DNA from 3 places in the Micromonospora sp. NPDC002296 genome. Region 3 is predicted to be linked to each of the others. Evidence: riboswitches for the same ligand, from Rfam matches in the RefSeq annotation. Region 3 holds a riboswitch; each other region holds the start of a gene.
The links. A riboswitch is a leader RNA that binds a small molecule or an ion and turns the genes downstream of it on or off. The one in region 3 is predicted to bind cyclic di-AMP.

Region 1 (7,048 bases), on a different contig from region 3:
CTACCTGATCTTCGGCCTGGTGCTGAGGCAGAACAGCATCCCGAACTTCATCGCGTACCTGACCGCCGGGCTGTTCATCTTCAACTTCACCCAGACCGCGGTGCAGAACGGCACCCAGTCGATCACCGGCAACCTGGGGCTGATCCGGGCGCTGCACTTCCCCCGGGCCTGCCTGCCGCTGGCCGTCATGCTCACCCAGTTCCAGCAGCTGCTGGCCTCGCTGGTGGTGCTCGTCGGCATCGTGCTGGTGACCGGCGAGCCGCTCACCGTCGAGTGGCTGCTGCTGGTGCCGGTGGTGCTGCTCCAGGCGTTGTTCAACGCCGGGCTCACCATGGCGGTGGCCCGGGCGGGGTCGAAGATCGCCGACCTCAAGCAGGTCATGCCGTTCCTGCTGCGCACCTGGATGTACGGCTCCGGCGTCCTCTACAACGTGGCGCTGTTCGAGGAGAACCTGCCGAGCTGGGCGACCAGGCTGGTCGAGGCGAACCCGATGCTGGTCTACATCGAGCTGGCCCGGCACGCGCTGCTGGAGGGGGCGCCGCTGCTCAACTCCTCGATGCTCCAGCTCTGGCTGTACGCGGTGGGCTGGTCGGTGGTGATGGGTGTGGGTGGTTTCATCTACTTCTGGCGGGGCGAACAGGAGTACGGCCGTGGTTGAGCACAACGAGGCGTCCAACGACGTCACCGTGACGCTGCCCAGGATCACCGAGCGCATCCCGACCGTGGTGGTCGACGACGCGCACGTGATCTACCGGGTGCACAAGGGCGCCAGCGGCGGCACCAGCCCGGTGGCCGCGCTGAAGCGGATCGCGTCCCGCACCTCGGCGCCGAACATCCGCGAGGTGCACGCGGTCAAGGGGGTCAGCTTCACCGCGTACCGGGGCGAGGCGGTCGGGCTGATCGGCAGCAACGGCTCCGGCAAGTCCACCCTGCTGCGGGCCATCGCCGGCCTGCTGCCGGTGAACCGGGGCGCGGTCTACACCCAGGGTCAGCCGTCCCTGCTGGGCGTCAACGCCGCCCTGCTCAACGACCTGTCCGGCGAGCGGAACGTCACGCTGGGCTGCCTCGCCATGGGCATGCACCCCGACGACGTGCAGCGGCTGGCCCCGGAGATCATCGAGTTCTCCGGGATCAACCAGCGCGGCGACTTCGCCTCCCTGCCGATGCGGACGTACTCCTCGGGCATGTCGGCCCGGCTGCGGTTCTCCATCGCGGCGGCGAAGAAGCACGACGTGCTGCTGATCGACGAGGCCCTCGCCACCGGCGACAAGGGGTTCCGCAAGCGCAGCGAGCAGCGGGTCCGGGAGCTGCGGGAGGGCGCCGGCACGGTGTTCCTGGTCAGCCACCAGCTCTCCTCGGTCCGGGACACGTGCGAACGGACGATCTGGCTGGAATCGGGCGAGCTGCGGATGGACGGGCCGACCGACGAGGTGCTGAGCGCGTACGAGGACTTCTCCAACGGTAAGTAGGTTTCCGGCATCCGTACGGCGTCGTGCGGGTGTCGGCCCACCGCGTCGTCCCTGAGGGCGACGCGGTGGACGCGTTATGGTTCACCGGGCCACCAAACGGCCGTCACCCATCGTTTCTGGCATTCCCTGAGAGTGAGGATCGGCAATGACGCAGGACCACACCACTGGCCCGGACGCCACACCGGAGACCCCGGCGCCGTGGCGGCCCTCGCGGACGGTGGCGGTGGTGCTGGCCGGTGGCACCGGGACCCGACTGGGCCTGGGCATCCCGAAGCAGCTCCTGAAGATCGCCGGCAAGCCGATCATCGAGCACACCCTGGCGGTCTTCGAGGCGGCCCCCGAGATCGACGAGATCATCGTGCTGATGGCCGCCGGGCACGTCCCCGACGCCCAGCAGATCGTCGACAAGGCCGGCTTCCGCAAGGTCAGCAAGGTCATCGAGGGCGGCGACACCCGCAACGCGACCACCCGGATCGCCCTGGACGCCGTCGGCGAGGGCGACGTCAACATCCTCTTCCACGACGCGGTGCGCCCGCTGCTCAGCGGCCGGATCGTCCGGGAGTGCGTGAACGCGCTCTGGACCTACGCGGCGGTCGACGTGGCGATCCCCTCGGCCGACACGATCATCCAGGTCGACGAGAACGACTGCATCACCGACATCCCGGTCCGCTCCACCCTGCGCCGGGGCCAGACCCCGCAGGCGTTCCGCTCGGGCACCATCCGGGAGGCGTACCGGATCGCCGGGGGCGACGCGAACTTCGCCGCCACCGACGACTGCGGCGTGGTGCTGCGCTACCTGCCCGGCACCCCGATCAAGGTGATCGACGGCTCGGACGAGAACATCAAGGTCACCCACCCGGTCGACGTGCACCTCGCGGACAAGCTCTTCCAGCTCGCCGCCGCGCAGGCCCCCCGGCTGACCGACCACCGCGGCTACACCGAGGAGCTCACCGGCCGGACCGTCGTCGTCTTCGGCGGCAGCTACGGCATCGGCCACGAGCTGACCGAGCTGGCCCGCCGCTACGGTGCCCAGGTCTTCCCGTTCAGCCGCTCCAGCACCGGCACCCACGTCGAGCGGGCCGCCGACGTCGAGGCAGCGCTGAAGACCGCCTTCGAGGCCACCGGCCGCATCGACCACGTGGTGGTCACCGCCGGCATCCTGGAGAAGGGCGAGCTGGCGGAGATGGACCAGGAGACCATGGACCGGGTCCTGCAGGTCAACTTCGTCGGCCCGGTCACCATCGCCCGGCAGTCCCTGCCGTACCTGCAGCAGACCAAGGGCCAGCTCCTGCTGTACACCTCCAGCTCGTACACCCGGGGCCGGGCCCGCTACGCGCTCTACTCGGCCACCAAGGCCGCGCTGGTCAACCTGACCCAGGCGCTGTCCGACGAGTGGGCCGAGTTCGGCGTACGGGTCAACTGCATCAACCCGGAGCGCACCGCCACCCCGATGCGCACCAAGGCGTTCGGCGAGGAGCCGGAGCACACCCTGCTCGCCGCGGAGACCGTCGCCCAGTCCTCGCTGGACGTGCTGATCTCCGAGCTGACCGGACAGGTCATCGACGTCCGGCGGGCGCCGGGCGAGGGGCCCGCCGCGAGCGTTCCCGCTCAGGGCGGCCCGACGGCGACCCCGGCCACGGCCGGCTGAGCGACGACGGCCACCGCGACCGGCGGGAGAAGCGGGAACGACATGCGTGGTGACCTGGTCAGGAAGCTGACCGCCCGGGTGGCGACCACCGGCCTGGCGGTGCTGGCGTTCCTCGCCCTCGCGCTGACCGGGGCGACCGGCTGGGGGCTGGCGCTCGCAGTGGCGGCCCTGGCCGCCGCCGGCTGGGAGCGCCGGGTCCGGCCGGCCGCCGACAGCACAGCCGAGTCGGTGCTGCTCGCGGCCGGCATCCTGGTCGGGTACGCCCGCCGGCTCGACGCCGGCTTCGACCCGGCGCTGGCCGCCACGGCCCTGGTGCTGCTGGGGCTGGTGCTGCTGGTGGGTCCGCTGCGGCAGGCCGGGGACCTGGAGATCCGGGCCGCCAACCTCCCGACCCGGTCGTGGGCCCCGCTGGTCGCCGGCCGGCTGGGCGACGCCCTGCTGGTGCTGCTCGCCGCGGTGGCGCTGGCCGCCGCGGCGGCGCTGCCGGCGTACGTCGCCCTGCTGCTGGCGCTGGGCGTCGGCGCGGGCGCCGGGGCGGTGGCCCTGGACCTGGCCCGCCGGCGGTTCCGGCCGGGAACCGGGGGCGGGGCGGTGACCCGGGCGCTGCGGGCGCACCAGCCGGAGTTCCTGCTGCACTTCTCCGCCCCGCCGGGGTCGGAGTACCAGGTCACCATGTGGCTGCCCTACCTGGAGCGGATCGGCCGGCCCTTCCTCGTGATGGTGCGGGAGCCGGAGTTCCTCGCCCCGATCGCCGCGGCCACCACGGCCCCGGTGGTGTACTGCCCCACCCTGAAGGCGATGGACGAGGCGCTGGTGCCGAGTCTCAAGGTCGCGTTCTACGTCAACCACGGGGCGAAGAACAGCCACTGCATCCGGTTCACCCAGCTCACCCACGTGCAGATCCACCACGGCGACAGCGACAAGGCGCCCAGCGCCAACCCGGTCTCGGCGATCTTCGACCGGATCTTCGTGGCCGGCCCGGCGGCGATCGAGCGGTACGCCCGCGCGGGGGTGGACATCCCGGCGGAGAAGTTCGTCGTGGTCGGCCGCCCGCAGGTCGAGTCGATCGAGGTACGCCGGGAGCCGGCCCCCGGCCTGCCGAACCCGACGGTGCTCTACACCCCGACCTGGACCGGGCACCACGCCGACGCGAACTACTGCTCCCTGCCGGTGGGCGAGACCATCGTCCGGGGGTTGCTGGCCCGGGGCGCGACGGTGATCCTGCGCGCCCATCCGTACACCGGGCAGAACCCGGCGTCGGCGCGGCAGCTCGCCCGGCTCACGGAGCTGCTCGCCGCGGACCGGGCCCGCACCGGCCGGCAGCACGTCTGGGGCGCTGCGGCCAGCCGGGAGATGTCCCTGGTCGACTGCGTGAACCGCTCCGACGCGCTGCTCTCGGACGTCTCCGGGGTGATCTCCGACTACCTCTACTCCGGCAAGCCGTACGCGGTCACGGACATGGGCGGCGACGGCGACCGGTTCGTCGAGCGGTTCCCCCTGGCCGGCTCGGGCTACGTGCTGCGGCGCGACGCGGCCAACCTCGACGAGGTGCTCGACCACCTGCTCGACACCGACCCCCGGGCAACAGCCCGCTGGGCCACCCGCTCCCGCTACCTGGGCGACTTCCCCGCCCAGCAGTACGCCGAGGCGTTCCTGACGGCGGCCCGCCACGAACTGAACCCGACCTGGACCCCACCCACCCCCCGCCCAACCCCGCTCTCCCCCGCCCCCTCCCGCTTCCCGCGGTGATCAAGAGGTTTGCGTCAGGGTCGAGGCCGGAGCTGACGCGAACCTCTGCCGGGACGCCACCGGGCCCCGGCTCACGGGGAGAGCCGGGGCCCGGTGGGGGAAAGGGTGATCAGGCCGAGTAGCCCCTGGTCGCCGCCCAGTGCGCCAGGGCCGTGGTGCTGATCCAGTACGCCGAGGCGGCCGGGTCGGCCGAGTCGGCGATCCGCACGGTGCGGCCTTCGTTGCGGTAGCCCACGACGGCGATGTAGTGGCCGCCGGGGAAGGAGTGCCAGCCGCCGTCGACGTCGGTGGCGCTGCCGGCGATGTTCACCACGACGCCGCGCCCGGCGCCGACCGCCTCCACCACGTCGGCCTTGAGCCGGTCGATCTGGGCCCCGGTGGCGGCGCCGCCCGGGATCATCCGGGTCCGGTACGGGTCGCCCTTGACCATCGCGTTGAGCACCCGGGTGGTGTCCTCGGCCGAGTTGGTGCCCATCTCGGTGGTGCCGAGGCGGCTGGCCAGCCCGTCCTGGGTACTCCCGACGCCGGTGGCGGAGAGCGCGTTGCGCACCGCCGCAGGGCCGCAGTAGTAGTAGGTGGTCTGCGCCTGGTAGGCGTAGTCGAGGACCTTCGACGACGGCGGCTTCGGGGTGGCCGGCTTCGCCGTGGTCTGCTTCGGGGCCGCCCTGGTGGTCAGATCGGGGTTCGGCGCGGCCGTGGTGGCGCTCGGCGACGGCGAGGCGCTGGAGGACGCGGTCGCGCCGGCCCGGGCCTGGGCGCGGCTGGCCGCGCTGTCGAGGCGGGGTGCGATCTCGGCGACGGCGGCGTTGGTGGTCTGCCGCGGGGTGGGGGTGTCGTCGACGCCGGCCAGCAGCGCACCGGTGCCGGAGGCCAGCAGGAGCGCCGCGGCCGAGCCGGCGACGACCTGGTACGGGCGCTCGGTGGCGAGCCGTCGCAGCTGCCGCTTGACATGGTGGTTCACGTGTTCCTCCACGGGGATGGGGCGGAGAGCGGGGCACCTGGGCATGCGTCGTCGCACGATGGCGCGGACGAGACGCCCACGGCCGGTGGGGTCCGCTCTGGGAAGATGCCCGGTCAGCCGGGCGTACGGGCGGGTGCGCCGGTCAGTTCGTCAGCCCGGGGGCGACGGACGCGGGCACCACGGCGCCGCGGTGGAGGAACAACCGAGGGATGGGGTCGCGCTGCACGAGGATGGCACTCCTTCCGACACCGCCTACCGGGTTAGCTGACGGATTCGGGCGGGAAGATCGCCCTACCACGGGCCGTGGCCCGCGGATTCACCCCACACGTGCACTGGGTCCCCGGTTCGTGATGGTCACGATTGAGCGGGTCGGCGCGGCGTCGCCTCTTGCGATCGGGTACCGCACCGGACGGGCCGACATTACTGGCCGGCCGAGGCCCTGCCAAGCCCTTCCCACCTGCTTAAACCCTCTCCGATCAGCTTTCCTGCGACCCATTGGGAACTGACGTGTCTCAATGGGATTACGGGCATTCCAGGTGCCCTGGGGCGACAACCGGACGATCAGTATCGATCGTCGGCGGGTTATGTCGGTGGACCCGCCCCGATGGGTCGACTGCCCGTTTACCCGGGGTGTGTGACCGGCGTCATGAAGAAAGTCGGGGCAGCGTCGCGGCCCGCCGGGGCGGGTCGGGGAACGGGGGTCGGGTCAGCCGACCCGGGCCGGGCGCCAGCGGGCGGCCGGGGCGGTGCGGCGAGCCGCCGCCGTCGCGGCCCGGGGCGCGGGCACCCGGACGGGGCGGGCCCGCTCCGCGGCGCAGTACGCCTCGGCGGCCAGTGCCCGGGCGGCCTCGGCGGCCAGCTCGGCGGCACGCCAGGCGGCCCGCTCCCGGGCCGCCGCCGCCCGGTGGCCGGCCTGCTTCCCGTCCCGCACCGCCCGGGCCAGCACGACCTCCTGCTGGACCGGGTGCAGCCGGGGGTCCCAGCCGTTCCGGTGCGCGAAGACGTCGCAGAGCTGCCGGATGGACAAGTCGCCGCGCAGGTGGGCGGCCGTCGCGGCGTGGTGCAGCCGGCGCTCCCGGGCGGCGTACTCGGCGGGGGTTCGGGGGGTGCGCGGCGCCGGCAGCACCCCCACGCCGGAGAAGCGGCGTGCGGCGGCCTCCGCCTCGTCGTACGCCTGCCAGGCCCGATCGAGGGCGTCCTGGGCGGTCAGCCACGCCTCGC
Region 2 (7,048 bases), on a different contig from region 3:
CGGCCCGCCGATCTGCTCGACGCCATCAGGCGTACGCACGACGGCGAATCGCTCTTCGCCCCGTCGATCCTGGCGCGCCTGGTCGAGCACTACGTCTGCAGGCAGCACACCGGCCCTGCCGGCCCCGCGCAATCCCTGCTCGGTCAGCTGACCGCCCGGGAGACCGAGGTGCTCGGCCTCATCGGGCAGGGTCTGTCCAACCACGAGATCGCCGGGCATCTCACCATCGCCGTCAAGACCGTCAAGTCCCACGTCTCACACCTGCTGAACAAACTCGGGGCCCGCGACCGGGTGCAACTCGTGATCGCCGCGTACAACGGTGGCCTTGTGAATCCCGTGCCCGCCCCCGTACGTGACCGGCGGCCGTAACACCGTGACCCGTCGGTGGTCTCACGCGAGGTCGTTTCTGCGGGCGGCGACGGCGCGTTCGACGGTGCTCCCGCGATACCTTGGCCGGCATGGAGCCGCTCGCGTTCGACTACGGGAACCTGCACCTGCGCGTGGACCGGGGGGTGTTCGAGCTGTTCAACCTGGACAGCTCCGAGCACACGTTCCGGGTTCCGTTGCGATGGCTCGGGGCGTTGGTGCACTACAAGAAGCCTGACAAGCCCGGCGAGTTGTTCTTCGGTGTCGTGCGCGACCCGAACGAACCGCTCTACGGCACCGACCGGCTCGCCTTCCGGTTCGCCAACTCGCCCGCGGTCCGGGTGCCGCCCGGCGACGAGCCGTTGTTCCGCGAGTACTTCGCCCGGGTGGCGGTGCTCGCCGACCGGCGGGTGGCCTGACGTGGAATCCCGGGTGGCCCGGCCCGCGGTGGTAGTGCCCGTCGGGGACGCGGAAGCGCCCGGCCGGAGGAACCGGCCGGGCGCTTCCGGTGCTGGATGCCCCGGGACCGGGGCGCCGGGTCGCACCGACCCGGCCGGGTGCGTCAGAAGCTGAGCCGCTGGCCCGGGAAGATCAGGTTCGGGTGCTCGCCCACGACCCGCTCGTTCTTCTCCCACAGCGCGCGCCAGCCGCCCCGCACGCCCTGCGCCGTGGCGATCTTGGAGAGGGTGTCGCCCGACCGGACCACGTAGGTCGTTCCGCCGCCGGACGGGGCGCTCGTCGTGGTGTCCCGCTTGCTGCGCGAGGCCGGCTTCTCGGTACGCGAGGACCGCTCCTTCGGGGTGGCCTTCGTCTCCGACCTCCGCTCCGACTTCGGGCTGCCCTTCGTCGAGCCGCCCTTCTTGCCGCAGGTCGGCCACGCCCCGATGCCCTGGCCGTCGAGCACCTTCTCGGCGATGCGGATCTGCTCGCTGCGGGTCGCCAGGTCGGCGCGGGCGGCGTACCTCTTGCCGCCGTAGCCGGCCCACGTGCCCTGCGAGAATTGCAGGCCGCCGTAGTAGCCGTTGCCGGTGTTGATGTGCCAGTTGCCGCCGGACTCGCACGAGGCGACGGCGTCCCAGTTGACCGCGGCCTGGGCCGGCGCGGCCGGGCCGGCCAGTGCGACGACCCCGGCGAGGGCGCCCGCGGCGAGAGTGCCGACGGCGGCGCGGCGGACGGTCACCCGACGGTGGCGGGCGGTGTATTCAGTTGCCATGTGTGACTCCTCCACGCCGGCGAGGTGAGCTGTCGGGTTCGGGCCGAGGAGCCCGGCCGCCACAGGCGGCTTCACCCCGAGGTGCGGTGCACCGAGGAACATGTGGGTCCCCCGCTCCTGCCTGACTGACAAGGGAACCGACGGTCGGCGGCAGGACTAGGCGTTACCGACCGTGGTCGCCGCGTTCGCGGACTCAACCGACGTTAGGCACCGTTCGTGACGAGTGCCCACCTCTTGTGAAGTTCTTCACCCGCTCGGGCTAAGAGGCCACACCGTCGACTTGCGAGCCTTCACCAGCCGTGCAGAGCGACCGCCGGGCCGAGTCCGATCAGGGTGAACCCCCATCACACAAGCTCGCCCCCTAACTTAGGGTGATGGTGGTCCGATTGCGCACATCGGAGTCCGGAAACGCTCGGTGATCGCCGCACAGCCCGGTGGGGCGGCCGGCGGCTGCCCCCCGAAGCATGGGGCCGTCGCCCCGGTCCACCCGCGCCCGCCGAGGGGACGCGCAACGGCGCGCGCCGGGCGTCCACGGTCGACGGTGTCGACCGGGAGCCCGGCGCGCGGTGCGTCTCGGCGGCTACAGGGTGCGGGCCAGCCGGTCGGCGAGGATGCGGGTGAACCGGGACGGGTCGGCCAGCTCGCCGCCCTCGGCCAGCAGCGCCATCCCGTACAGCAGCTCGGCCGTGTCGCCGAGCGCGTCGGCCCCGGCCTCCTGCTCGTGGGCCTTGCGCAGCCCCTCGACCAGCGGGTGCCCCGGGTTCAGCTCCAGGATCCGCTTGACCTGCGGCACCTCGTGCCCCATCGCCCGGTACATCTTCTCCAGCGTCGGGGTGATGTCCTGGGCGTCGCCGACCACGCAGGCCGGGGAGGTGGTCAGCCGGGTGGAGAGCCGGACCTCCTTGACGCTGTCGGAGAGCCGGCCCGTCATCCAGGTCAGCAGGTCGGCGTACTCCTGGCGCTGCTGCTCGCGGGCCGACTCGGCCTCCTTCTTCTCCTCCTCGGTGTCCAGGTCGACCTGGCCCTTGGCGATGGAGCGCAGCGGCTTGCCGTCGAACTGCCCGACCCGCTCGACCCACACCTCGTCGACCGGGTCGGTGAGGACCAGCACCTCGTAGCCCTTGGCCCGGAACGCCTCCATGTGCGGCGAGTTCTCGATCATCGGGCGGGACTCGCCGGTCATGTAGTAGATGTCGCCCTGACCGTCCTTCATCCGCTCGACGTAGTCGCGCAGGCCGGTCAGCTCCGCCGGGTCGTGGGTGGAGGCGACGGAGACGATGTCGAGGATCGCCTCGGTGTTGTCCGGGTCGTCGAGCAGGCCCTCCTTCAGCGCCGGGCCGAACTCCGCCCAGAAGGTGCGGTACTTCTCGGCCTCGTTGGCCTTCAGCTCCTTGACGGTGGCGAGGATCTTCTTCACCAGCCGGCGGCGGACCGCCTGGATCTGGCGGTCCTGCTGCAGGATCTCCCGGGAGATGTTCAGCGACAGGTCGTGCGCGTCGACGACGCCCTTGACGAAGCGCAGGTAGTTGGGCATCAGCGCGTCGCAGTCGTCCATGATGAACACGCGCTTGACGTAGAGCTGCACGCCGCGCCGGGCCTGCGGGGCGAACAGGTCGACCGGGGCGTGCGAGGGCAGGAAGAGCAGCGCCTCGTACTCGAAGGTGCCCTCGCCCTTCATGTGGATCGTCTCAAGCGGGTCGGCCCAGTCGTGGCTGACGTGCTTGTAGAACTCCTTGTACTCGGCCTCGTCGACCTCGCTGCGCGGCCGGGCCCAGAGCGCCTTCATCGAGTTGACGGTCTGCACCTCGCGGGTGACCGCGTCGTCCTCGCCCGGGCGCTCCACGGTCATCCGGATCGGCCAGGCGATGAAGTCGGAGTACCGCTTGACGATCTCGCGGATCTTCCAGTCGACGGTGTAGTCGTGCAGGTTGTCGTCGCTGTCCTCGGGCTTGAGGTGGACGGTGACGGCGGTGCCCTGCGGCGCGTCGTCGATGGTCTCCACGACGTACGTGCCCTCGCCGGTGGACTCCCAGCGGGTGCCCTCGGTCTCGCCGGCGCGGCGGGTGACCAGGGTGACCCTGTCGGCCACCATGAAGGTCGCGTAGAACCCGACCCCGAACTGGCCGATCAGGTCGGCGGACCCGGCCGAGTCCTTCGACTCGCGCAGCTTGGCGAGCAGTTCGGCGGTGCCGGACTTGGCGATGGTGCCGATCAGGCCGACGACGTCGTCGCGGGACATGCCGATGCCGTTGTCCCGGACCGTCAGGGTGCGCGCGTCGCGGTCGGCCTCGATCTCGATGTGCAGGTCGGAGGCGTCGGCCGCGAGTTCCTTGTCGACCAGGGACTCCAGGCGCAGCTTGTCCAGCGCGTCGGAGGCGTTGGAGATGAGTTCGCGCAGGAAGACGTCCTTGTTCGAGTAGATCGAATGGACCATCAGCTGGAGCAGCTGGCGCGCCTCCGCCTGGAATTCCAGCGTCTCGATCCGGTTGCTCACACCGACCCCTTTCAGTTGGATCCGACCTTCGCGCACAGGATACGAGTCGTCGCTACCGGTCGCGTCACCCGCCCGGCCCGGACGCACCTCGATGCAAACCGGCGGCGAGCGGGTCGGTCCGGCCCTTGTTCGAGGTCAATCGGCCTGCTGTGGGTCGTCGCGGTCGGGTCCGGTCGGCGGGGTTGTTGCTGTGCTTCGCTGCTGTATTTCCTCGGCCACCTTCTGGACGTCGCGGGCGGCGGTCGCCACCGGGCAGTGCGGGATCCGGCATGTCGGGCAACGGCCGTCGGGTCCGGGCCGATGTTGGCGGAGGACGGTACGGGCTGTGAGGATCAGTCGGTTACGGATCTGGGCCAGGGACAGGTGCGGTCCGGTCATCGTTCAGCCCAGTACGAGGGTGACGGCGAGTCGGGTGATGGTGGTCGGGGTACGGGGGTCACGGGCAAGCGGGCGCTGATCCGTAGCTCTACGTACCTGGCCCTCGGTGTCCGGCCCTGTTGCTGCCACCATTGCTGTCGACAGCAACAGGGCCCCGGTTCCGCCCCCAGCGGACTCCCTGCCCCCTCCACCCGACCAGCACCGCCACGTGAGCTGCTGTTCTTTTGGCCCTTGGCCTGGGAACACGGTCCGTCATCGTCAGCGCTTGTCCGCTGGCGTCCGCACCGATCGGCACTCAGTCAGTCACCGGCGGGCGTCGTCCAATGACGCCGGGTGGGTCGGGCCGGGTCGCCTGGGACGACCTGGGCGGATGCGCGACGCGCGAAGCGAACCCTGCGGGTTCATGGGATGGCGCGAACGAGGACGCCTGCTGCGCGAGCCTGCCCGTTGTCGCACCTTGCTCCGAGATACGGAGCCCGAAACGTTAACATCGATGACCAAAGCTGGCAACTATCTGCCCAATATGCAACGACCCCTATCTATCGTTTGGCGTTTTGTCTAGACTTCGATGCGCTGCGCAGTCGATCAGGCAAGCCATTAAGCCTCTCATCGGGGGCGAGTGCTTAAGGAGTGACTATGCGACGACCCGGACGCAAACTTGCGGCAGTGCTGGTAGGCATGACTCTCGGAGCCGCCGGAGTCGTGGCGACCGCCGCCCCGGCGCAAGCCGCATGGGCCAGCTGCCCGGCCGACTACTCTTGCTTCTACCCGCAGAGCGGTGGCGGAGGCACCCCCTGGAAGCCATCCACTTGCGGCTGGCACAACCTCCCGTTCCAGGTCATATCGGTTTGGAATCGCGGCCATGGCACGATCTACTGGTACAACGGAAGCACTTACACCGGCTGGTCCACTCCGGTGGGCAACCAGGGCAGCAACGGTGCTCTTTCGGCGAACCGCGTCAACATCGCCTGCTAGCCTCGACGGCAGTTTTCGAGCAGGTGCAAGGTTCTCGGTATTGAGAGCCTGATTCAATCCGTCTCGGCCGCGACGCAGCGTCGGTAGCCGCGCGCCCCGGGTGTCGGGCGGGCAGCCCTGGATGGTCGCCCGCCCGGCACCTTCGCACGGAATCGGAATGACGCTCGAGCGGCCTGCGGTTGTTTCACAAGCCGGGTCGAAGCCCTGACGAACAGCCTTCTCGGCCGTGATCAGTCGGGCAGGATCTCGACGTACCCGTCGGTTCCGTGCACCCGAATCCGCTGCCCATCCCGAATCAGCTTGGTCGCATTCTCCACAGCGACGACGGCGGGCAGGCCGTACTCCCGGGCGACCACCGCCCCGTGGGTCATGAGGCCGCCGACCTCGGTCACCAACCCCACGACCGCGACGAACAGGGGTGACCAACTCGGGTCGGTGTAGGCGGTGACCAGGATGACGCGGGCTCGCCCCTCGACGGTCCCGCCGGAAACCGCGAGGCCGACCAGCGCGCCGGTCGGCGCGTCGGCGCGTCGGTACGCCCCGGCGATGCCCTCACCTTCCGACGTGAGCACCCGGGGCGGCGTGAGCGCCTGGTACGACCTGAACGCCTCCTTCCGCCGGTGGATGAGCTGATCATCCGCCCGGTGCGTGCGCACGACGTCGTGCAGCTCCTGGAACGTGAGGTAGAAGACGTCTTCCCTCTCCCGGAGCACGCCGGCGTGCACGAGGCGCTCGGCCTCTTCCAGCAGGGCCTGCTTGTAGACGAAGTAGCGGCTGACCATGGCGTACTTCGGGTACTCCCGGTACCCGATGAAGGTGCGGACCCGGTCGATCATCCGCTTGGTCTCGTCGGCCTTGCGCTCCCCGTCCGGCAGGGCCCGCAGGCGCTCCAGGACGTCCTGTTCCTTCCTGCCCGCCGCCCGGAGCCCCTGCGAGAAGCGCCGCCTGCTGGCGCCCGGCTCGAAGTTCCTGACGTTGTCGAGGATGAGGGGCACGAGTGTGGTGGGGCGTTCGCTCCAGCGCGGCCTCGTGATGTCGATCTCGCCGACGCAGCGCATGCCGTACCTGTCGAGGTAGGCCCGAATGGCGTCGTGCGCTTCCCGGCCACCCGGGAGCGTGGCCAGCTCCGCCAGGAAGCCCTCGTCCTCGACCTCTCGCAGGAACGCCACCACCTCCGGATGCGGGCGGATGACGTCGGCGACGTCCAGGAGCGCCAGCCCCATCTCCGACGTGACGTTGCCGGGTGCGGAGAGCGTGAGGGTGTCGGCGGCGTTCTTCTCGCCCAGCCACGCCCACAGTTGCTCGTTGAGCCACCGGGTGGCATCCATCCCCGCCATGATCACCTGCATGCTCCGGGGGTCACCGAGGGACCGCCTGTGCTCCGCGAAGGCAGCCAGGAGAAGGTCGAAGAGCGCCGGCCCCGATGCCGTCCGGATGTCGCCCCGCAGGGTGGCGATGGACGCCTGGCTGCTTTCGACCAGGTCGGTGACGATGGCCGGATCGGTCTCGATCGGGGCGGACGGGCCCCCGGCGGGCGTCCACGCCTGCACCTGATCGGGCAGCGACGGGATGAAGTCACCGCGGTCGATGACGGTCTCCAGGGCGTCCGGGTCTGCTGCACC
Region 3 (7,048 bases):
CAGGACGCCACGGCGCTGGGCCGGATCGGTCGCCTTGATCCGCGCCATCGCGACCGTGGTCGTAGGGCCGTGCGGGCGGCTGTAGTCGACCGGAACGGTCATCTCGCCGCACTGGGCACCCGCGTCGTCGAGAGCGGCGCCCAGCTCGTCGGCCGGACCGGTAAGGCAGCCGTGCCAGTTCACCGACTGCCGTTGGGCAACCCCGGCCGACGCGACAGTCGTGGTCAGTACTCCGCCGATGGTCAGTGCACCGGCGGCGACAATCGCGGTGATTCTTCGAATTCGCACAGGTCAACCCTAGGAACCACCCGTTCGGGGCGCGATGGTGCACGAGCCCGCGCCCCCGGTCGAGGCGCCGGTACCCGAGCGGTATACCTGGCTCTACCTACCGCAGCGGGGCACCGCATGCCCGAGCCCACCCCGCGCTCAGCTGACCCGGAATCGGGCACGGCAAGCGCGGTAAGCGTCAGCAACGTCGAAGGCCCTGGCCGGGACTCGCGTCCTGACCAGGGCCTTCGTGGTGGAGCGGGTGACGGGAATCGAACCCGCACTGTCAGCTTGGGAAGCTGATGTTCTGCCATTGAACTACACCCGCAGGCGGCACCACTGTACCCGACGGCTGCGCCGGGTGCATCCAGGCACCCGTCGCGCGCCGCCGACCGGCAGCCGCGCCGGGCCGACGCCGCGGCTCGCGCTCCACCCCACCCGATCCATGGCCACCCTGACCGCCTCCCCGCGATCCCCGAGCCATCGACGAGCCATCGACGAGCCGTAGGAGTTTCATGCCGGGCATATATAGCCGTTCTCAAATCCCTCGATCGGTTGTAACGTCTGCCACAAGTTTCGGCCACGGCGCGACACACCCCCTGCCGCGTCGCCAGAAAGAGGTGGGCCCATGGGACTCCGTCCCAACCTGCTGACCCGGCGTACCGCCGGCGTCGCGTCGACGACCCTCGCGCTCCTGCTCAGCACCGCCGCCGTGGGCGTCGTTCCGGCCGCATCGGCCTTCTCCGCCGCCCCGGCTCAGACGTGCGCCGAGCCGGCCGACGTGCACTCCGACGCCCGGGTCAAGGCGGGCGCGCAGGCCAAGCACGAACCCAACGAGCTGACCGCCGCACAGGTCCGCGACCGCGAGGCCGACCTCGCCGCCGCCCTGCGCGAGCGGGCCAGCTTCCGGGCCGGTGCCGGCGCCGGCACGCTCGCGACCGTGACGATCCCGGTCGTCGTGCACGTCATCCAGGAGAACAGCACCCGGGCCGGCGGCAACATCCCGGACTCGCTGATCACCTCGCAGATCAACGTGCTGAACCAGGCCTACAGCGGTGCCACCGGCGGCGCGGCGACCGCCTTCGCCTTCCAGCTCCAGAAGATCAACCGGGTCACCAACCCGGCGTGGTACCCGATCGTGTCGGGCTCGTCGGCCGAGCGCTCGATGAAGACCTCGCTGCGTGAGGGCGGCAAGAACACCCTGAACATGTACCTCGGCGAGCTGAGCGACAGCCTGCTCGGCTGGGCGACCTTCCCGCAGAAGAAGCTGAACAGCATGGACGGCGTCGTCGCCCTGAACGAGTCGCTGCCGGGTGGCACCGCCACCAACTACAACCAGGGCGACACCGGCACCCACGAGGTCGGCCACTGGCTGAACCTCTACCACACCTTCCAGGGCGGCTGCTCCGGCTCGGGCGACAGCGTGAGCGACACCCCGGCGGAGGCCTCGCCGGCGTTCGAGTGCCCGACCGGGCGGGACACCTGCACCGCGACCGGCCTGGACCCGATCACCAATTTCATGGACTACACCTACGACTCGTGCATGTACCAGTTCACGACCGGGCAGGCGAGCCGGATGCTGACCGCGTGGAACGCGTACCGCGCGGCCTGACGGATCCCTGTTCCTGACCCTCCGGTGCCGGCTCCGTCCTTCCACGGGGCCGGCACCGGCGTCGTCGGGGGTCAGGCCGCCGCGCGGTGGGAGCCGCGGACGTGCAGGGTCGACCCCTGATCCGGTACGCCCACCGGGGCAGCGCCCGCCTCGCCGGCGGCCCGGGGGTCGAGCCACACCTGCACGGCCGGCTGCCCCGGGCCCCCGCCCGGGAAGACGGAGCCGCCCTGGTAGCGGCGGGCGAGCATCGCCACGTCGACGGTGAACTCGAACAGCCGCCAGTCCACCTGCGGGGCGGCCCGCCCCAGCTCGGCGAGCCGGGCCACCCGGGCCTGGTCGGTCACGGGCCACGCGTGCCCCGCCACGTACGCCTCGTCGTCGCTGTCCTCCGGCGGGAAGGAGTGCAGCGCGTAGCGGCCGTCGCGTTCGAGGTCGCGCCGCTTCGGCGAGTCGACGATGAAGCAGAAGAGCCCGTCGTCGGTGATCACCGGGGAGACCGGGTGCACCCGGGGCCCACCGTCGGCGCGGACGGTGGCCAGGTAGCCGAAGCCCGGCCCGTACTGCTGCATGAGGAGGCGGATCCCGCCGGCGAGTCGTGGCTCGTCAGCGGCGAATTCGGACCAGGAAGCCATGTGGACATTCTATCGAACACGTGTACGACAGGCGAGCGCGGCACGCCGGTTGCAGCATGCGATGACAGGCCCGCCGACCAGGGTCGCTATGGTGTGGCGATGCTGCTCTCCGACCGCGATCTCGTCAGCGAACTGAAGGCTGGCACGCTCGCGCTGGAGCCGTTCGAGCCCACCCTTGTGCAGCCGTCGAGCATCGACGTGCGCCTCGACAAGCTCTTCCGGGTCTTCAACAACCATCTCTACACGCACATCGACCCGTCGGTGCAGCAGGACGACCTGACCTCGGCGGTCGAGGTGCCCGACGGCGAGCCGTACGTGCTGCACCCGGGCGAGTTCGTGCTCGCCTCCACGCTGGAGGTGATCTCGCTCGGCGACCAGCTCGCGGGCCGGCTGGAGGGCAAGAGCTCGCTGGGACGGCTCGGGCTGCTCACCCACTCGACCGCCGGGTTCATCGACCCGGGCTTCTCCGGTCACGTCACGCTGGAGCTGTCCAACGTGGCGAACCTGCCGATCACGCTCTGGCCGGGCATGAAGATCGGCCAGCTCTGCATCTTCCGGCTCTCCTCGCCCGCCGAGCACCCGTACGGGTCGACGGTGTACGGCTCGCGGTACCAGGGCCAGCGCGGCCCGACCCCGAGCCGCTCCTGGCAGAACTGGCGCACCTGGCCCACCCGCTGACGACGCGGGCGTGGTCGAGGGGCCCGTTCCGCGGAACGGGCCCCTCGCCGCTCAGTCGGGGCGGCCGTAGCTGTGGATCTGGCCGTCGTCGACGCGCTTCATCTTGACGGGCTGGCCGGCCTGGGAGGCGTGCACCACCCAGCCGCCGCCGACGTACATGCCGACGTGGTGCAGGTCGGCGTAGTAGAAGACGAGGTCGCCGGGGCGCAGGTCGGCACGGCTCACCCGGGCGGTCACCGACCGCTGCTGGGCCGCGTTGTGCGGCAGCGACACGCCGGCCTTGGCCCAGGCCGCGAGCATCAGACCCGAGCAGTCGTACGAGTTGGGGCCCTCGGCGCCCCAGACGTAGGGCTTGCCGATCTGGGCGCAGGCGAACTTCACCGCGACCCCCGCGCCGCCGCCCGGGTAGGCAGCCGGGCAGGGAGCGGGACGCAGCGCGCCGCCACCGCCGTTGCCGTACACCGTGAGCCGCAGCTTCTGGAGCCGGTCGATCTCGGCGTTGATCTGCTTCCGCTTGGCGGCGAGCTGCGCCTCGGTGCGGGCGAGCTGGGTGACCATCTCGTCCAGCGGCTTCTTCTTGGCGTCGAGCTCGTCGCGGAGGTCGATGACCGCCCGGATGTCGCGCTGCTGGCGCTCGGCGAACTGGTCGAGCAGTTCCAACTGTCCCATCATCTGACCGGGTGAGCGGCTGCCGAGCAGCGCGTTCACCGCAGACAGGTTCTCACTCTTGTACGCCTCGACGGCGAGCCCGCTGACCTTGTCCATCGCCTCGTCGACCCGGCGTTGCAGCGGCCCGATCTGCTTGGCGACGGCGTCGGCCTGCCGGCGCTTGAGGGCGAGGTCCTGACGGGTGGCGTTGTGCCGCTCGATGAGCGGTTCGAGCTTGTTCCAGTCCTGATCGATCTGCCGCTCGATCTCGGCGACCGAGGGATCGGCGTGGGCCGCGGTCGGGGCGCCGGTCAGGACGACGGCGGCGCCGACGAGGGCGGCGAGGGCGGTGGTGAAGCGTGACCAGCGTGGGCGCGGCGCAGCCGGCATCCGGTCGGCGTGCGCCGACGGGCGTGACGGGCGCCGCGGGGCATGGTGTGCCACCGGGCTCCGTTCTCCTTCTTCCTCGACCGCCTACCGGGTTAGCTGACGGGTTCGGGCGGGAAGGGAGAACGCCCTACCGCAGCGGCGCTGCGGATTCACCCCGGCGTACCTGGGTCCCCGGTTCGCCCGGAGGCGACTCGGCGGTGTCGGACCGTCACCGCCCGGCTGGGCGGTACAGCTACCGGCCGACGATTGACCAGAGTAGAGACGCCCGTTATCGATCCGCAACCCGCCGGGCCACAACACGCCACACCATGCCGCCGTGCGGAAGTTTCCTTCACATCGCGGCACCTGCTGGAAAGCTATTGACGCGGGAGGTCGGCGGCGGAAGGGTGACCCTCATCCGACGCTTAACCAGGAGGTTCGATGCCCCGTTCCGTCGTGTCGTCGAGCAGACGGATCCTGCTCGCCGCCGCCGTGGCCGCCACCACGGCCCTTGTGCCCCTCGGTACCACCGCCTCCCCGGCCGCGGCCGGCCAGACCCCCGAACGCCAGCAGCAGTACGCTGACGCCGCCGCCGAGTACGGCGTGCCGGAGAGCGTCCTGCTCGGTGTCTCCTACCTCCAGTCCAGGTGGGACACCAACTCCGGCACCCCCAGCACCAGCGGTGGGTACGGGCCGATGCACCTCACCGACGCCGAGTACGTCGCCGGCCTGCCCACCGGCACCCACCACGACTCCGGCGACGAGGACCCGCGCGGGGACGACTCCCGCCCGGCCCCCGCCGCCGCCCGGCCCTCGGCCGACGAGGCCCCGGCCGCCGCGTCGTTGCAGACCCTGGACACCGCCGCCACCCTCACCGGGGCCGACGAGGCTGCCCTGCGCGCCGACGCGCCGACGAACATCCGGGGCGGGGCGGCGCTGCTCGCGTCGTACCAGCGGCAGATCGGCGCCCCGGTCGGGGCCGACACCGACCCGGCGGCCTGGTACGGCGCGGTGGCCCGGTACGCCGGCGCGGACGGCGCCGACGCGGCGGCTGCCTTCGCCGACGAGGTCTTCGGCACCATCGCCGAGGGCGAGAGCCGGGTGACCGACGACGGGCAGCGGGTGACCCTCGCGGCCCGCGCGGTGACCCCGCAGAAGTCCTGGCTGGACCGGCTCGGCCTGCGCCTGCCGGAGCGCCCCGACGGCCTGGAGTGCCCGTCGACCATCTCCTGCGAGTGGATCCCCGCGCCGTACCAGTCGCTCAGTGCCGACCCCGGTGACTACGGCAACCACGACCTGTCCGACCGGCCGAAGCGGCAGAAGGTCGAGTACATCCTCATCCACGACACCGAGGGCCGCTACGCGGGCACGGTCAACATGGTCCAGGACCCGACCTACGTGAGCTGGCACTACACGCTGCGCTCGGTGGACGGGCACATCGCCCAGCACGTGAAGACCAAGGACGTCGCCTGGCACGCCGGCAACTGGTACGTCAACGCCAAGTCGATCGGGCTGGAGCACGAGGGCTTCGCCGCCCAGGGCACCTGGTACACCGAGGCGATGTACCGCACCTCGTCGAAGCTGGTCCGGTACCTCGCGCTGCGGCACGGCGTCCCGCTGGACCGGCAGCACATCATCGGCCACGACAACGTCCCCGGCACCGTCGCGGCGAACGTGCGGGGCATGCACTGGGACCCGGGGCCGTACTGGGACTGGTCGCACTACTTCGACCTGCTGCGCGCGCCGGAGCTCAACACCGGCACCCCGCTGACCGGCATGGTGCGGATCGACCCCGACTTCGCCACCAACCGGCCGGCGTTCACCGGCTGCGTGACGGCGGGCGTGCCCTGCCCGTCGCGCGGCTCCTCGGCGGTGGTGCTGCGCAGCGCGCCGAGCGCCGACGCGCCACTGGTCAACGACATCGCCCTGCGTCCGAACGGCTCGCCGGCCACGATGGCCGTCTCCGACCACGGCGCCCGCGCGTCGACCGGGCAGACGTACGCCCTGGCCGGCCGCGAGGGCGACTGGACGGCGATCTGGTACCTCGGCCAGAAGGCGTGGTTCCACAACCCGGCGTCCGCGCCCACCGCGGCGTGGACCGTCGGCCTGGTGGCCACCCCGAAGGCCGGGAAGGCGACGATCCCGGTGTACGGGCGGGCCTACCCGGAGGAGGCGGCGTACCCGGCCGGCGTGCCGTACCAGCCGATCTCGCCGTTGCAGTACACCCTCTCCGCCGGCCAGCGGTACGCCGTCGGCAACGTGCTGCCCGGCGAGTACTACCGGGCCACCACGTTCGACGGCACGGCCCCCGGTGACCGGACGGTGATCCGGGGCGAGAAGACGTACGTGCAGATCCAGTTCGGCCACCGGATCATGTACGTCGACCGCGCCGACGTGAACCTGGTGCCGTCCCCGCTGGGCGCGCCCCGCTGACGGTTTCCTCGGCACGACGAAGGCCCCCGGTCGGGTGACCGGGGGCCTTCGTCGTGGGCGGTGCTCAGGTGCGGGGCCGCACGGCGTCAGCCGGGTCGGCGGAAGCCGGCGACCGGCATGGTGTTGATGCTGCTCACGTTGACCGGTTTACCGGCCCGGGGCGCGTGCACCATTTTGTCGTTGCCGAGGTAGAGGCCGACGTGGTGCAGGTCGCTGAAGAAGAACACCAGGTCACCCGGGCGGGCCTCCGAGCGCGGGATGGCCCGGCCCTCGTTCCACTGTGCGCCGGTGAAGTGGGTCAGCGAGATCCCGGCCGCCTTGTACGCGTACTGGGTCAGGCCGGAGCAGTCGAACGAGTTCGGGCCGGTGGCCCCCCAGACGTACGGATCGCCGACCTGGGCGCAGGCGG

Region 1: linked by a shared signal. The riboswitch ahead of ABT023_RS25345 (C39 family peptidase) and the one ahead of ABT023_RS01230 (C40 family peptidase) in region 3 are both predicted to bind cyclic di-AMP.
Region 2: linked by a shared signal. The riboswitch ahead of ABT023_RS27950 (transglycosylase family protein) and the one ahead of ABT023_RS01230 (C40 family peptidase) in region 3 are both predicted to bind cyclic di-AMP.

What each region holds. Positions count from the first base shown of each region.
Region 1 covers NZ_JBEOWQ010000049.1:27,760-34,807, forward strand. Annotated here, with positions in the region: gene ABT023_RS25325 (ABC transporter permease) at 1-658, shown strand, start outside; gene ABT023_RS25330 (ABC transporter ATP-binding protein) at 651-1,469, shown strand; gene ABT023_RS25335 (D-ribitol-5-phosphate cytidylyltransferase) at 1,615-3,117, shown strand; gene ABT023_RS25340 (CDP-glycerol glycerophosphotransferase family protein) at 3,160-4,866, shown strand; gene ABT023_RS25345 (C39 family peptidase) at 4,976-5,839, opposite strand; cyclic di-AMP (ydaO/yuaA leader) riboswitch at 6,062-6,204, opposite strand; gene ABT023_RS25350 (hypothetical protein) at 6,534-7,048, opposite strand, start outside.
Region 2 covers NZ_JBEOWQ010000078.1:7,690-14,737, forward strand. Annotated here, with positions in the region: gene ABT023_RS27940 (response regulator) at 1-369, shown strand, start outside; gene ABT023_RS27945 (hypothetical protein) at 459-785, shown strand; gene ABT023_RS27950 (transglycosylase family protein) at 929-1,579, opposite strand; cyclic di-AMP (ydaO/yuaA leader) riboswitch at 1,579-1,732, opposite strand; gene htpG (molecular chaperone HtpG) at 2,160-4,073, opposite strand; gene ABT023_RS27960 (peptidase inhibitor family I36 protein) at 5,130-5,426, shown strand; gene ABT023_RS27965 (PEP-utilizing enzyme) at 5,657-6,976, opposite strand.
Region 3 covers NZ_JBEOWQ010000001.1:261,817-268,864, reverse strand. Annotated here, with positions in the region: gene ABT023_RS01255 (alpha/beta hydrolase) at 1-288, opposite strand, end outside; tRNA gene ABT023_RS01250 (tRNA-Gly) at 522-595, opposite strand; gene ABT023_RS01245 (zinc metalloprotease) at 896-1,879, shown strand; gene ABT023_RS01240 (pyridoxamine 5'-phosphate oxidase family protein) at 1,951-2,511, opposite strand; gene dcd (dCTP deaminase) at 2,611-3,189, shown strand; gene ABT023_RS01230 (C40 family peptidase) at 3,241-4,227, opposite strand; cyclic di-AMP (ydaO/yuaA leader) riboswitch at 4,294-4,434, opposite strand; gene ABT023_RS01225 (N-acetylmuramoyl-L-alanine amidase) at 4,648-6,639, shown strand; gene ABT023_RS01220 (C40 family peptidase) at 6,726-7,048, opposite strand, start outside.